2 regions of the Actinotalea sp. genome follow, and region 2 is predicted to be linked to the other one. Evidence: predicted binding sites of a transcription regulator. Region 2 holds the regulator's gene; the other holds the start of a gene.
The links. Region 2 encodes LexA, which represses DNA repair genes until DNA is damaged. Its sites were predicted from a motif close to TCGAACANNTGTTCGA; they were not measured.

Region 1 (6,834 bases), on a different contig from region 2:
GCTCAAGCCGGAGTACGAGGAGATCCAGCTCGGCACGGCCGAGGTGCGCGAGGTCTTCCGGTCCAGCAAGTTCGGCAACATCGCCGGCTCGCTTGTCCGCTCGGGCGTCATCCGCCGCAACGCCAAGGCGCGCGTGCAGCGCAACGGGCAGCTGGTGGCCGAGGGTCTGTCCATCGAGTCGCTCAAGCGGTTCAAGGACGACGCGACCGAGGTCCGCGACGGCTACGAGTGCGGCATCGGCCTCGGGTCGTTCAACGACCTGCAGCCCGACGACGTCATCGAGACGTACGAGATGCGCGAGAAGCCGCGCTCCTAGCGGTCTCGCCGTGGGGGCCGCGCACCGGACGACCGGAGCGCGGCCCCCACGGCATCGCAGCCGGCACCCAGACACAGGAGTTCGACATGGTTGACCACCCCAGGGCCCGCAAGATGGCCGAGCGCATCCAGCAGATCGTCGCGCAGATGCTCGACACCCGGGTCAAGGACCCACGCCTCGGGTTCGTCACCGTGACGGACGTGCGCGTCACCGGGGACCTGCAGCACGCCTCGGTGTTCTACACCGTGCTCGGCGACGCCGCCGCGCGCGCCGACAGCGCAGCGGCGCTGGCGAGCGCCACAGGCCTCATCCGCTCCGAGGTGGGCAGGCAGACCGGCATCCGGCTGACCCCGACCCTGGAGTTCATCGCCGACGCGGTGCCCGAGACGGCCCAGCACCTCGAGGACGCGCTGCGGGCGGCCGCCGTGCGCGACGCCGAGGTGGCGGCGCTGGCCGCCGCCGCGACCTACGCGGGCGACGCCGACCCGTACAAGCGCGCTGACGACGACGGTGACGAGGTCGGCGAGGTCGGCGAGGATGCGGCGGCGGGTCCCGTCGGTGGTGCGCACGGCGAGCCCGACGGCGAGCCGACCGACGAGGTCTGACGCCGTGGCCGAGGGTCAGGCGCCCGAGGGCTCGGCCCGCCTCGGGGAGCGGCCCGAGGGCCGACGTGAGCCCCGGCGCCCGACGGCGCCCGACGGGCTCCTCGTCGTCGACAAGCCGTCCGGCTGGACCAGCCACGACGTCGTCGCGCGCGTGCGGCGCCTGGCCGGCACCCGCAAGGTGGGCCACGCGGGGACGCTCGACCCCATGGCCACCGGCGTGCTGGTGCTGGGGATCGGCCGCGCGACGCGCCTGCTGACCTACGTCGTCGGGGCCGACAAGGAGTACCGGGCGACCATCCGGCTGGGCGTGAGCACCACGACGGACGACGCCGAGGGCGAGGTGCTCGCCCGGGTGGGTGCCGAGGGCGTGGCCCGGGCCGACCTGGAGGTGGGCGTCGCGGCCCTGACCGGGGCGATCTCGCAGGTGCCGAGCTCGGTGAGCGCCATCAAGGTGGACGGGCAGCGGGCCTACGCCCGGGTCCGGGCGGGGGAGCAGGTCGAGCTCGCGGCGCGCCCTGTGACGGTGCACGGCTTCGTGGTGCACGACGTCGCGCCCGGGGTGGCCGAGGGGCTCGCGGTGCTCGACGTGGACGTCACGGTCGTGTGCTCCTCTGGCACGTACATCCGCGCGCTGGCGCGGGACCTCGGGGCCGCGCTGGGCGTCGGAGGGCACCTCACGGCCCTGCGGCGCACGCGGGTGGGTGGCTACCCGCTCGCGGTGGCGCGCACGCTGGAGCAGCTCGAGGCCGAGGTCGCCGTGCTGCCGATGGCGGTCGCGGCGCGCGCGACGTTCCCGGCGCGCGCGCTGACCGAGCACGAGGCATCGGAGCTCTCCTTCGGCCGGCGGCTGGCGGCGGTGGCGGGCGGACCGGTCGGGACGGCGGCCCTGCCGGTGGCGGCGTTCGCGCCCGACGGCACGCTCGTGGCGCTGCTCGCGGACGACGACGCCGGGCGGTCCCGGCCCGTGCTGGTCTTCGCCCCGGCCTGACGGCGTGCTGCTGTCCGCCCCGGCGCCCCGGCGCCCCGGCGTGCGTGGCCGTAGCCGGCCCGGGGCTCGGTCGTGGCCGGTCGAGGGCTCGTGCCGGCCGGGTCGCGAGCACGAGTGCGAACAACCGTGCAGGTCAGCGGTGGTTTCGTGGCTCCGGGACCTTCCCTCGGCGACGCTCGTCCGGTAGACTTCGAACAGGCGTTCGATGGCAGCCGTGCGGGAGTGATGCGGCTCGCTCGTGGGGTACGAGGGCACCGTGGGGGGTGGCGGTATGGCGAGTCGGATGGCGACGTACGCCGAACGCCACCCGCTGGCCGCCCGCCTCGAGGCGGCGTCGCCGTCGCCGGAGCTCGTCGCGCAGCTGCATGCCCTGGACCCGGCGGACTGCGACGACCCCGCGCTGCTCGAGGTCGTCGCCGGGTGGGAGCGCGTGCTCGCGTGGGCCACGGCGCGGCAGGCGCGGGCGCTCGAGGAGATGACGCACCGGGTCCCGGGGTCGCAGGGAGAGTTCGTCGCGGACGACGTCGCCGCGCGGCTCGGGATCACGCGTCGCCTCGGCCAGAGCCGGGTGACCCTGGCGCTGGGCCTCGCCGCGCACCCGCAGGTGGCCGACGCACTGGCGGTCGGAGCGATCGACCCACGCAAGGCCGAGGTGCTGCTCGCCGACACCGAGCACCTGCCCGGTCACGTCGCGGACGAGGTGCTCGACGGCGTGCTTGGTGAGGCGCCCGGGCGCACGGTCCCGCAGCTCCGGGCCGATCTGCGCGAGGCGGAGCTCGCCCTGCACCCCGTCGCCGCGGCGCAGCGCCACGAGGTCGCCCGCCGCGAGCGGTGCGTCCGCATGGTCCCCGCCCCCGACGCGATGGCCTGGGTGCATGCGTTCCTCCCCGCCGCCGACGCCGTGACGGTGATGACCGGCCTCGACGCCCTCGCCGGATCCGGTCGCGGCACCGGGGGTGGGGTGGCCGGCGCGGCCGGTGCAGTCGACGACCCGCGTACCGCGGACCAGCGCCGCGCGGACGCGCTCGGCGAGGTGCTGCGCCGGGTGCTGGACGCCGGCGTCGGCCCCGACGGCACGCCCCTGGCCGTGCGTCAGCACCGCCGCCCCCACCTGCACCTGACCGTCTCCGCCGCGGCGCTGGCCTCGGGTGACGCGACGGGCACCGCCCACCTGGCGGGCTACGGCCTCGTGCCGCTCGTCGCGATCGGTCACCTCATCGCCGAGGCCGACCTCCACACCGTGGCCGTGGACCCGGCGACCGGCGAGCGACTCGGGGACTGCGTCCCGGTCCGGCGCGCCGGACCGGTGTCCCGGTCGACGGCGGGATCAGCCCAGCCCGGCTCGAGCGGCTACCGCCCCATGGCCACCGTCGTGCGCCAGGTGGTCGACCGCGACGTGACGTGCCGGTTCCCGGGCTGCCGGGTGCCGTCGTGGCGCTGCGACGTCGACCACGTCGTGCCGTTCGACCCCGACCGGCCGGCCGGCGAGCAGACCGTCGCGGCCAACCTCCAGGCGCTGTGCCGTCACCACCACCGGCTCAAGACCCTCGGCCGGTGGCGGGTCGCCCGCGATCCGGTGACCGGCACCACCACCTGGAACGCCCCGACCGGAAGGGTCTACCGGCGTTCCCCGGAGCGGGTGGAACCCGAGCCCGCCGAGCCGCCGCGCCGGGAGCCCCGGCCGACCACACCCGCCGACGTCACCCGTTGGGCCCCGAGTGGTGGGGCACCGACGCGGTGATGATCGTCCCGTCGGGCCGGAGCGTGCCGCGCAGCGCCTTCGCATCCGGCTCGCCGTCGATCGCGGGTCCCTGGCCGTCGAGCGGCACCGTCACGGGCTCCGCGCTCGTCACGGTCACCTGCACACCGCGCACCACGACCTGCGCGCGCTCGCCCACCTCGACGGTGAACGTGATCGACTCGGGGCGCACGCTGACGAGCAGCCGGGTCCCCGCGACGGCGATCCGGAAGGACAGCGAGGGCCACGACGCGGGCAGGCGAGGGTCGAACGTCAGCACCCCGCCGTGGTCGCGCATCCCGCCGAAGCCGTGGACCAGGGCGCTCCACACCCCGCCCGTCGACGCGACGTGCACGCCGTCGGCCGTGTTGTGGTGCAGGTCCGCGAGGTCGACGAACAGCCCGTCCCAGAAGTACCGCAGGGCGAGCTCGTGGTAGCCGACCTCGGCCGCGATGATCGACTGGACCACGCCGGACAGCGTCGAGTCGCCCGTGGTGATCGGGTCGTAGTACTCGAAGTCGGCCCGCTTCTCCTCGGCCGTGAACTGGTCGCCCTGGAGGAACAGCGCCAGCACCACGTCGGCCTGCTTGAGCACCTGGAAGCGGTAGATCACCAGCGGGTGGTAGTGCAGCAGCAGCGGGCGCTTGTCCGCGGGTGTGCTCGGCAGGTCCCAGACCTCACGCTCGTGGAACTGGGCGTCCTGGGGGTGGATGCCCAGGTTGTCGTCCCACAGGATCGCCATGGCCTCGGCCGCCCGGACCCACTCGGCGACCTCCTGGGGCCGCAGGCCCAGCCGGGCCACCATGCGCGCGTGCTCCTCGGGCCGGGTCTCCTCGAGCTCGAGCACCGTCTGGGCGGCGCAGCGCAGGTTGAAGCGCGCCATGACGTTCGTGTAGAGGTTGTCGTTGACGACGGTCGTGTACTCGTCCGGCCCCGTCACCCCGTGGATCCGGAACGAGTCCTCGCCGTACCCGCGCCAGAACCCGAGGTCGGCCCACATCCGCGCCGTCCCGACGAGGATGTCGACGCCCTCGCGGGCCATGAAGTCGTGGTCGCCGGAGGCCTTGACGTACTTGTCGACGGCGAAGGAGATGTCCGCGTCGATGTGGTACTGCGCGGTGCCGGCCGCGTAGTACGCGGAGGCCTCCTCGCCGTTGATGGTGCGCCACGGGAAGAGCACGCCGTCCTGCGTGAGGTCCTGTGCGCGCCGCTCCGCCGCCGGGAGCATCGTGTACCGGAACCGCAGGGCGTTGCGGGCGATGAGCGGCGACGTGTAGACGAAGAAGGGCACCACGTAGACCTCGGTGTCCCAGAAGTAGTGCCCGCCGTAGCCCGACGCGCTCACCCCCTTGGCCGAGATGCCGTTGCCCTCGGCGCGCGCCGCGGCCTGGGCCAGCTGGAAGAGGTTCCAGCGGATGGCCTGCTGCGCCTCGGGCTGGCCCTCGACCTCGACGTCCGAGCGCAGCCAGTAGTGGTGCAGCCAGGAGGCCTGGTCGGCGAACTGCTGCTCGATGCCGTCCGTCTTGACGCGGTCGAGGGTGCGCCGGCACCGGTCCGACAGCTCGCGCGAGGGCACCGTCCGGGACGTGTGGTACGCCACGGTCTTGGTGATCGTGATCGGTCGGCCCGGCTCGGCGCGCACGCGGAAGACGTGCTTGGCGTAGTCCTCCTCGACCTCGGTGAACTCCTCGTAGGCGTTCTCGGTCTCGATGGTGTGGTCGGCGGCGACGGCCAGCGTCATCCCGGAGCTGGCGCACCGGTAGCCGAGGATCGCGCGCCCGTCCCCGCCCCAGTGGAGCTCGGGGAGCAGCACGCGGCCCTCGAAGGCCTCGGCCTTGCGCGGATCGGCGATGGTGCCGGCCGTCGGCTTGGTCCGGTACTCGTCGAGCCCTGCCTGACGGTTGAGGACCTGCGAGGAGATCGCCACCGGGGCCGCCTTGTCGAGCAGCGTGACCTCGTACGTCAGCACCGCGAGGTGACGCTGGGTGAACGAGACCATCCGCCGGGACCGCACCCGGACGCGGGTGCCAGACGGCGTCCGCCAGAGCAGGTCGCGGTGGAGCACGCCCTCCGCGAGGTCGAGGCTCCGCGAGTAGTCGATGAGGTCCGCGACCGAGAGCAGCAGGGGCTCGTCGTCCACGTAGAGCCGGATCACCTTGGCATCGGGGACGTTGACGATGGTCTGGCCCACGCGCGCGAAGCCGAAGGCCTCCTCGGCGTGCCGGATGGGCCACGTCTCGTGGAACCCGTTGACGAAGGTCCCGTGGCTGTGGCTGTCGCGGCCCTCCTCGACGTTGCCGCGCAGCCCGAGGTAGCCGTTGCCCACGGCGAAGAGGGTCTCGGTGACCCCGAGGTCGTCGGCGCCGTACATCGTCTCGGTCAGGCGCCACGGGTCGACGGGGAACCGCATCCGGTCCAGCGGGTCGGGCATCGTGGGACCACCGGAACCGCCGGAACGTCCTGCCCCTCCCGAGCCGCCGGCGCCGGACGCCGTGCGGGACGCGCTCACGGGACGACCAGCTCGGCGAGGTCCTGCACCACGACGTCGGCACCGGCCTCGAGCAGCACGTCGCCACCCGCGCCACGGTCCACGCCGACCACCAGGCCGAAGCCGCCGGCGCGCCCGGCGGCGACCCCGGACACCGCGTCCTCGACCACCACGGCTCGCTCGACGGGCACGCCGAGCTGCTGCGCGGCGAAGACGAACGTGTCGGGGGCCGGCTTGCCCGGCAGCCCCTCCGCGATCGCGACCGTGCCGTCCACGACGACGGTGAACCGGTCCGCGAGGCCCGCGGCGGCGAGCACGGCCGGCGCGTTGCGCGAGCTGGAGACCACGGCGACGGCCGTCCCGCGGGCCGCCAGGGCATCGAGCAGCGCGACGCTTCCCGGGTAGGCCACCACGCCGTCCTCGCGCAGCACCCGGTCGAAGGCGGCGTTCTTGGTGTTGCCCAGCCCGCAGACCGTCTGGGCACCGGGCAGGTCGGCAGGGTCGCCCTCGGGCAGGACGACGCCGCGCGAGGCCAAGGCCGACCGCACGCCGTCGTACCGCGGCTTGCCGTCGACGTAGGCGAAGTAGTCGGCGTCGCTGTACGCGGGCGTGACGCCGTGGGCGGTGAAGTGGGCGGTGAACATGGCGCGCCACGCGGCCATGTGGACGTCGGCGGTGGGGGTCAGCACGCCGTCGAGG
Region 2 (7,235 bases):
ACCCGTCACGCAGACCCTGTGCCGCAGCGCCGCGGACTTCCCCACGCGGGTCGCGACCGACTTCATGGGTGCGGTCACCACCTACGACGCGCTCCTGCGACGCGTCGACCGCGCGGCCCAGGCGCTCGCGGACCTCGGCGTACGGCCGGGTGACCGCGTCGCGATCGTGCTGCCGAACAGCGCCACGCACGTCGTGGCGTTCTACGCCGTGCTGCGCCTGGGTGCCGTCGTCGTCGAGCACAACCCGACCTACACGGCCGCGGAGCTGCGCCACCAGCTGGCCGACAGCGGGGCCGTCGTGGCCCTGGTCTGGGAGAAGGCCGTGGCGGCCGTCCTCCAGGTGCAGCGGGACACCGCGGTCCGCACCGTGGTGTCGGTGAACCTGGCGGCGGACCTGCCGGGGGTCAAGCGCGCCGCGCTGCACCTGCCCGTCTCCGCGGCGCGCAAGACCCGCGCCTCGATGCGCTCGCGCGTCACCGACCGCAGCGTGCTGCGCTGGGACCGCCTGGTCGGCGCGGCCCGCCCGCTGCCGACCGAGCACCCGCACCCGGGGCTCGACGACATGGCGCTGCTGCAGTACACGGGTGGCACCACGGGAACGCCCAAGGGTGCCGTGCTCCGCCACCGGCAGGTCGCCGTCAACGCGCTGCAGGGACACGCGTGGACCCAGCGCGGCCTCGGCTCGGAGACGATCGTCGCCGCGCTGCCGTTCTTCCACGCGTTCGGCCTCATGCTGTGCCTCACCTACGCCGTGCGGATCGCCGCGACGATCGTCATCTTCCCCCGCTTCGACGTCGACGCCGTCCTCGCGGCCCAGCGTCGCCGGCCCATCACCTTCATCCCGGGTGTGCCGCCGATGTTCGAGCGCCTCGCCGCCGCAGCGCGCGCCACCGGCACGGACCTCACCTCGATCACGCACTCGATCTCCGGCGCCATGGCCCTTCCACAGGCGACAGCCGAGGCGTGGGAGGAGGTCACGGGCGGTCTGCTGGTCGAGGGCTACGGGATGACCGAGACCTCGCCGGTCGCGCTGGGCAGCCCGTTCACGGCCGCGCGCCGCCCCGGGATGCTCGGCCTGCCCTTCCCCTCGACGCACATCCGCGTCGTCGACCCCGAGGCACCGGAGCGCGACGTCGAGCCGGGCGAGTCCGGCGAGCTGCTCATCAGCGGCCCGCAGGTGTTCGACGGCTACTGGCACCGGCCGGAGGAGACCGCCGAATGCCTCATCGAGCACGGCGGCCGGACCTGGCTGCGCACCGGGGACGTCGTGGTGGTCGAGGACGGCTTCGTCCGGCTGATCGACCGGATCAAGGAGGTCATCATCACCGGTGGCTTCAACGTCTACCCGTCGCAGGTCGAGGACGCGCTGCGCCAGATGCCCGGCATCCAGGACGTCGCCGTGGTGGGCGTGCCCGGCGGGGACCTCGGCGAGAAGGTCGTCGCGGCGATCGTCCTGGCGGAGGGCGCCACCCGGATCGAGCTCGCGGCCGTGCGCGCGTGGAGCGAGCAGCACCTCGCCCGCTACGCCCACCCGCGCGACCTCGTGGTGCTGCCGGAGCTGCCGCGCTCGCAGATCGGCAAGGTGCTGCGCCGCGTGGTGCGCCAGCAGGTGCTCGACCGCCCGGCGCCGGGCGACCCGGGTGCCGACGACGCAGCGGCGGACCGGGCCCCGTCGGAGCCCGGCGCCTGACCGTCAGCGCCCCGCGCTCGTCGCCTGACGTCGGGGCGGCGCCTGACGTCGGGCGGCGCCTGACGTCGGGCGGCGCCTCAGGCGTCGACGTCGTGCTCGGCGCGCAACGCGGTGATGGCCGCCTCGAAGTCGTCGAGCGAGTCGAACGCCTGGTAGACGCTCGCGAAGCGGAGATAGGCGACCTCGTCGAGCTCGCGCAGCGGACCGAGGATCGACAGGCCGATCTCGTGCGCGTCGAGCTCCGCGCTGCCGGTGCTCCGCAGGGTCTCCTCGACCCGTTGGGCCAGCACGGCGAGGTCGTCCTCGCTCACCGGACGACCCTGGCACGCCTTGCGCACCCCGTTGACGATCTTCTCGCGACTGAACGGCTCAGTGACCCCCGAGCGCTTGACCACCGAGAGGCTCGCGGTCTCCAGCGTCGTGAACCGGCGGTGGCACTCCGGGCACTGCCGGCGGCGACGGATGGACGAGCCGTCGTCCGACGTGCGCGAGTCGACGACCCGCGAGTCCGCGTGGCGGCAGAACGGACAGTGCACCGGTTCACCTCTCCAACCCGACGCGCCGACCGGCGTGCCACGGGTCACCGTACGGCTACCCCCCGGGTGCGGCAAGAATCAGCCGACCGCGCCGAGCGGGACGAGGATCTGCTGACCGGCCTGCAGGCCGCCACCCGCGATCCCGTTGAGCTCGGCGATGGCGTCCACGACGTCGCGGACGTCCTGCCCCGCGCCGGCGACCGACGCCGCGATCTCCCACAGGGTCTCGCCGGCGGCGACGGTGTGCGCCGTGACGGCCGTCGCCGCCACCGGGCCATCGGCCTCGGCGCTCTGCGCCGACAGCCCGACCGCGACGGCCAGCGCGACGGCGAGCCCGAGCACCACCCGGCGTCCACGACGCGTCAGGCGCAGGGCTGGCACCGTCGTCGTCGGGGCCGCCCGTCGGATGTCCCAGGTCATCGTGCTCATCGTCCGCTCCTCCGTCTGTCGCCGTCCCGATCGACCGTCGCTCCCCCGAGGGGTCGTGGCCGCCGATCTCTCCCACGTGTCTCGAACACCTGTACGTCGTACGTCTGTACGATGTCTAGCACGAGTTCCCGACGGATGTCGAGACACGCTCGAACAGATGTTTGATCGGCAGGACGTGGCGCCCTAGTCTGGGAGCCACGAGGGACACACCATCACCGACCACCGACACGCGCGGTCGGTGCAGCCCAGGAGGTCACCGTGGCACCGAGCACCACCCCGCCGTCGGGTTCGGACGAGGCACTGGCCTCGGTGCACGCCCTGCCCGACGGCCCCGCCGGCGGGGACGGGCTGACGCCGCGGCAGCGCCTCGTCCTGGAGACCATCCGGTCCAGCGTCGAGCGGCGCGGCTACCCGCCGAGCATGCGGGAGATCGGCGACGCCGTCGGGCTCACCAGCCCGTCGTCCGTCAAGCACCAGCTCACGGTGCTCGAGCGCAAGGGCTACGTGCGCCGCGACCCCCACCGTCCGCGCGCCATCGAGGTGGTCCACCCCGACGACTCGCGCACCATCGGGCAGCTCGACGCGCACGAGCCGGACGAGGCCTACCGCGACGCCGCCCCGACGCCGTCCTACGTCCCCGTGGTGGGCCGGATCGCTGCGGGCGGGCCGATCCTCGCCGACCAGGTGGTCGAGGACGTCTTCCCGCTGCCGCGCCAGCTGGTCGGGGACGGTGAGCTGTTCCTGCTCAAGGTGGTCGGCGACTCGATGATCGAGGCCGCCATCTGCGACGGCGACTGGGTGGTCGTCCGACGCCAGCCCGTCGCGGAGAACGGCGAGATCGTGGCGGCGATGATCGACGGCGAGGCGACCGTCAAGACGCTCAAGCGCGCGGACGGCCACGTGTGGCTGCTGCCGCAGAACGCCGCCTACGCCCCCATCGACGGGGACGAGGCGGTCGTCCTCGGTCGCGTCGTCAGCGTGCTGCGCGCGCTCTGAGGGTCAGAAGCCGAAGCTCGCGGCGACCGAGCGGATCTTCTCGGCGCTGGCCTGCAGGCGGGCCGTCTCGAAGTCGTCCATCGGCACCTCGAGCGTCCCGCCCACGCCGCTGAGCCCGACGATGCTGGGCACCGACAGGCACACGTCGCTGATCCCCGCGTAGTTCGTGACGAGGGAGGAGACGGGCATGACGCGGTGCTCGTCACGCAGCACGGCCTCGATGATGCGGGCGCCGGCGAGGGCGACGGCGTAGTTGGTCGCGCCCTTCCCCTCGATGATCTTGTAGGCGGCGTTGACCACGTCGTTGGCGACGTCCTCGCGGTCCTTCGCGTCGAGCTTGTGCGGCCCGTTCTGCACCCAGTCCCGCAGGGGGATGGACGCGATCGCCGCGGAGCTCCACAGCGGGAACTCGGTGTCGCCGTGCTCGCCGACCATGTAGGCGTGGACGTTCTGCACCGCCACGCCGGTCCGCAGCGCGATGAGCCAGCGCAACCGCGAGGAGTCCAGGACCGTACCGGAGCCGAACAGCTGGTTGGCCGGCAGCCCGGAGAGCTTGAGTGCGACGTACGTGACGACGTCGACCGGGTTGGTCACCATGAGGTGGATCGCATGGGGCGCGACCTCGACGAGCTTCGGCACGATCGCCTTGGTGAGGTTGATGGTCGCACCCGCCAGCTCCATCCGGCTCTGGCCGGGCTTCTGCTTGGCGCCGGCCGTGAACACGACGATGTCGGCGTCGGCGCAGATCCCGATGTCGTCCGAGCCGGAGATCGATCCCATCGGCATGAACTCGATGCCGTGGCCGATGTCGAGCACCTCGGCCTCGACCTTGGCCCTGTTGATGTCGTACAGGACCACCTCGCGGGCTGCGCCCTTGACGAGGGTGGCATAGGCCAGCGTGGCGCCCACGGCACCGGCGCCGACGATGGCGACCTTGGACGCGCGGGGTGCGACGCGCACCGGCTCGGGCGGCAGGGACATCGGCTCAGGGTTCATGGCCCCAGCCTAGGCACAGCGCGGCGGTGACGGGGCGCCCGGCGCGAGCGTCAACACTCCGACGCGGGGGCCGGCGAAGCCTCGTCCGGTCCCTCGACCGCGCGCCCGTCCGGCCCGGCCGGACCGGTCACCTGGGCCGCAGCGAGGCGTCGCAGGGCATCCCTGGCCACCTGCGGGTCCGTCGTGCGCCAGAACGGTGGGAGGGAGCGGGCCAGGAAGGCGCCGTAGCGCGCGGTGACGAGCCGAGGGTCGAGCACGGCGACGACGCCGCGGTCGGTGTCCGTGCGGATGAGCCGACCGGCCCCCTGGGCGAGCAGCAGCGCGGCCCGCGTCGCCGAGACGGCCATGAAGCCGTTGCCGCCGTGCGCCTCGACCGCCTCGGTGCGCGCCGCGCTCACCGGGTCGTCCGGCCGCGGGAAGGGGATCCGGTCGATGAGCACGAGGCGGCACGACGGCCCGGGCACATCGACTCCCTGCCAGAGCGACAGCGTGCCGAACAGGCAGGTGGGACCGTCGTCCGCGAACTGGCGCACCAGCGTGGGCAGCTGGTCGTCACCCTGGCACAGCACCGGGAACGGCAGCCGCTCGCGCATCGCCTCGGCGGCCGCCACGGCAGCGCGACGCGAGGAGAACAGGCCGAGGGTGGCGCCCCCGGCAGCCTCGATGAGCGCGGCGATCTCGTCGAGCTGCGTCTGCGTGGTCGGCTCGCGCCCCGGGGGCGGCAGGTGACGCGCGACGTACAGGATGCCGACCATCGGGTGGTCGAACGGGCTGCCGACGTCCAGCCCCCGCCACGGCTGCGGCGCGACGTCGCCCGGCGAGCCCTCCTCGCGGCGCACGAGCGCGCCGCCCGCGGCGGCGCCGCCCGCTGCCACCGCGTCGCCGACCGCATCACCCGGGGCGACGCCCTCGTGCCCGCGCTCCTCGTGCGCCGTCAGCCCCGCGCCGAGCGCGAGCGGACGGAAGCTGCCCCCGAGCGTGAGGGTCGCGGACGTGAGCACCGCGGTCCGCCCTGCCAGCAGGCGGGTGCGGACCAGCCCGGCGACGGCCAGCGGCGCCGCGAGCAGCCGGGGACCCTGGTCACGACGATCGTCCCGCGCGCACCACAGCACGTCGGTGCCGTCCGACGCACCGTCGCCCGTCATCCGCTCGGCGATCTCGAAGACGCCCAGCACGGCCGACGCCGCCATCTTCAGACCACCGTCTGGCAGACCGGCCGGCGCTCCCTTGCCCGCTCCGGCGGCCGGCTCCGGCCGCAGTGCCGTGACCAGGGCCCGCGCGGCGTCGCGCACCGCCTCGACGGAGCTGACCAGAGCGTCGGGCAGCACCCGGAAGCGACCCTCCGGCACCCCGACGAGGGCCACGCGCAGCGCCTGGGCCGCGGCGTCCAGGTCCGCGGTCGGCACCCCGCCGTGCCGGCGCGCGAGGCGCGACGCGTGATCGATGCTGGGTGGGGACAGCTCGACCGTCGCCTGGGCGGTGACCCGGTCGGCGAGCTCGTGCGCCTCGTCGACGACGAGCACGTCATGCTCCGGCAGCACGTTGGGCGAGCCTCCGGCGGCGATGCCCAGCATCGCGTGGTTCGTCACGACGACGTCGGCCTCGCGCGAGCGCACCTTGGCCCGCTCGGGGAAGCAGTCGTCGAGCTTCGGGCAGCGCGCGCCGATGCACTCCATCGACGTGACAGACACCTGTCGCCACGCCCGGTCGCTGACGCCGGGGACGAGGTCGTCCCGGTCCCCCGTCGTCGTCTCGGCCGCCCAGGCGCGCACCGCGAGCACCTGGCGACCCAGGTCGCTACCCGGGCCGGCCGCCGGGTGCTCTGCGGCGCCGGGCGCCTCGAGGTCGAACAGGGTCCCTGGCTCGTCCGCCGGGTAGCCGCCGTCGACCTTCTGCAGGCACACGTAGTTGTGCCAGCCCTTGAGCAGGGCGATCTGGGGTGCCCGGGGCAGGCGCGGCGCGACCGTCGCGGCGACGAGCGGCAGGTCGCGCGTCATGACCTGCCGCTGGAGCGCGAGGGTCGCCGTGGAGATGACGACGCGCTGGTCGTGCAGCACCGCGTGGCGCACGGCGGGCACGAGGTAGCCCAACGACTTGCCGGTGCCGGTGCCGGCCTGGACGAGCAGGTGCTCGCGGCGGTCGACGGCGTCCGAGACCGCCTGCGCCATGGCCTGCTGCCCGGCACGGTGCGTGCCGCCCAGCGCCGTGACCGCCAGGTCGAGAAGCCCGGTCACGCTCGGGACATCGGGCTGCGTGCTCACCGCGGAAGCCTACGGGGTCGCCCGGCGCGGGCAGCCGGACCGACGCGGCACCGCAGCCCCTCCCGCCGTCGCGCCCTGGGTCAGCCGACCGAGACCGCGCGCAGCTCCGCTGCGAGGTCGGCGTCGACGAGGCCGCGCAGCACCGTGCCGTGCTCGGTGTGCTCCTCCGTGACCTCGCCCTGGGTGTGGGCCCGGTTGACGAGGTCACCCCGCCGGTACGGCACGACGACGTCGATCTCCTCGCGCGGTCGCGGCAGCTCTGCGGCGATGAGCTCGCGCAGCGCGCCGAGCCCCTCTCCGGTGTGCGCCGAGACGAGGATCGAGACC

Region 1: the regulator LexA is predicted to act here: its motif matches at 2,100-2,115, upstream of PKY62_RS04355 (HNH endonuclease signature motif containing protein).

Annotation. Positions count from the first base shown of each region.
Region 1 covers NZ_DAORSQ010000024.1:920-7,753, forward strand. Annotated here, with positions in the region: partial or broken gene infB (translation initiation factor IF-2) at 1-316, shown strand, start outside; gene rbfA (30S ribosome-binding factor RbfA) at 403-921, shown strand; gene truB (tRNA pseudouridine(55) synthase TruB) at 926-1,909, shown strand; gene PKY62_RS04355 (HNH endonuclease signature motif containing protein) at 2,193-3,650, shown strand; gene PKY62_RS04360 (glycoside hydrolase family 65 protein) at 3,610-6,078, opposite strand; gene PKY62_RS04365 (HAD family hydrolase) at 6,153-6,834, opposite strand, start outside.
Region 2 covers NZ_DAORSQ010000057.1:10,308-17,542, reverse strand. Annotated here, with positions in the region: gene PKY62_RS08010 (AMP-binding protein) at 1-1,690, shown strand, start outside; gene nrdR (transcriptional regulator NrdR) at 1,768-2,226, opposite strand; gene PKY62_RS08000 (LysM peptidoglycan-binding domain-containing protein) at 2,305-2,655, opposite strand; gene lexA (transcriptional repressor LexA) at 2,956-3,651, shown strand; gene PKY62_RS07990 (L-lactate dehydrogenase) at 3,655-4,647, opposite strand; gene PKY62_RS07985 (ATP-dependent DNA helicase) at 4,698-6,908, opposite strand; gene hflX (GTPase HflX) at 6,989-7,235, opposite strand, start outside.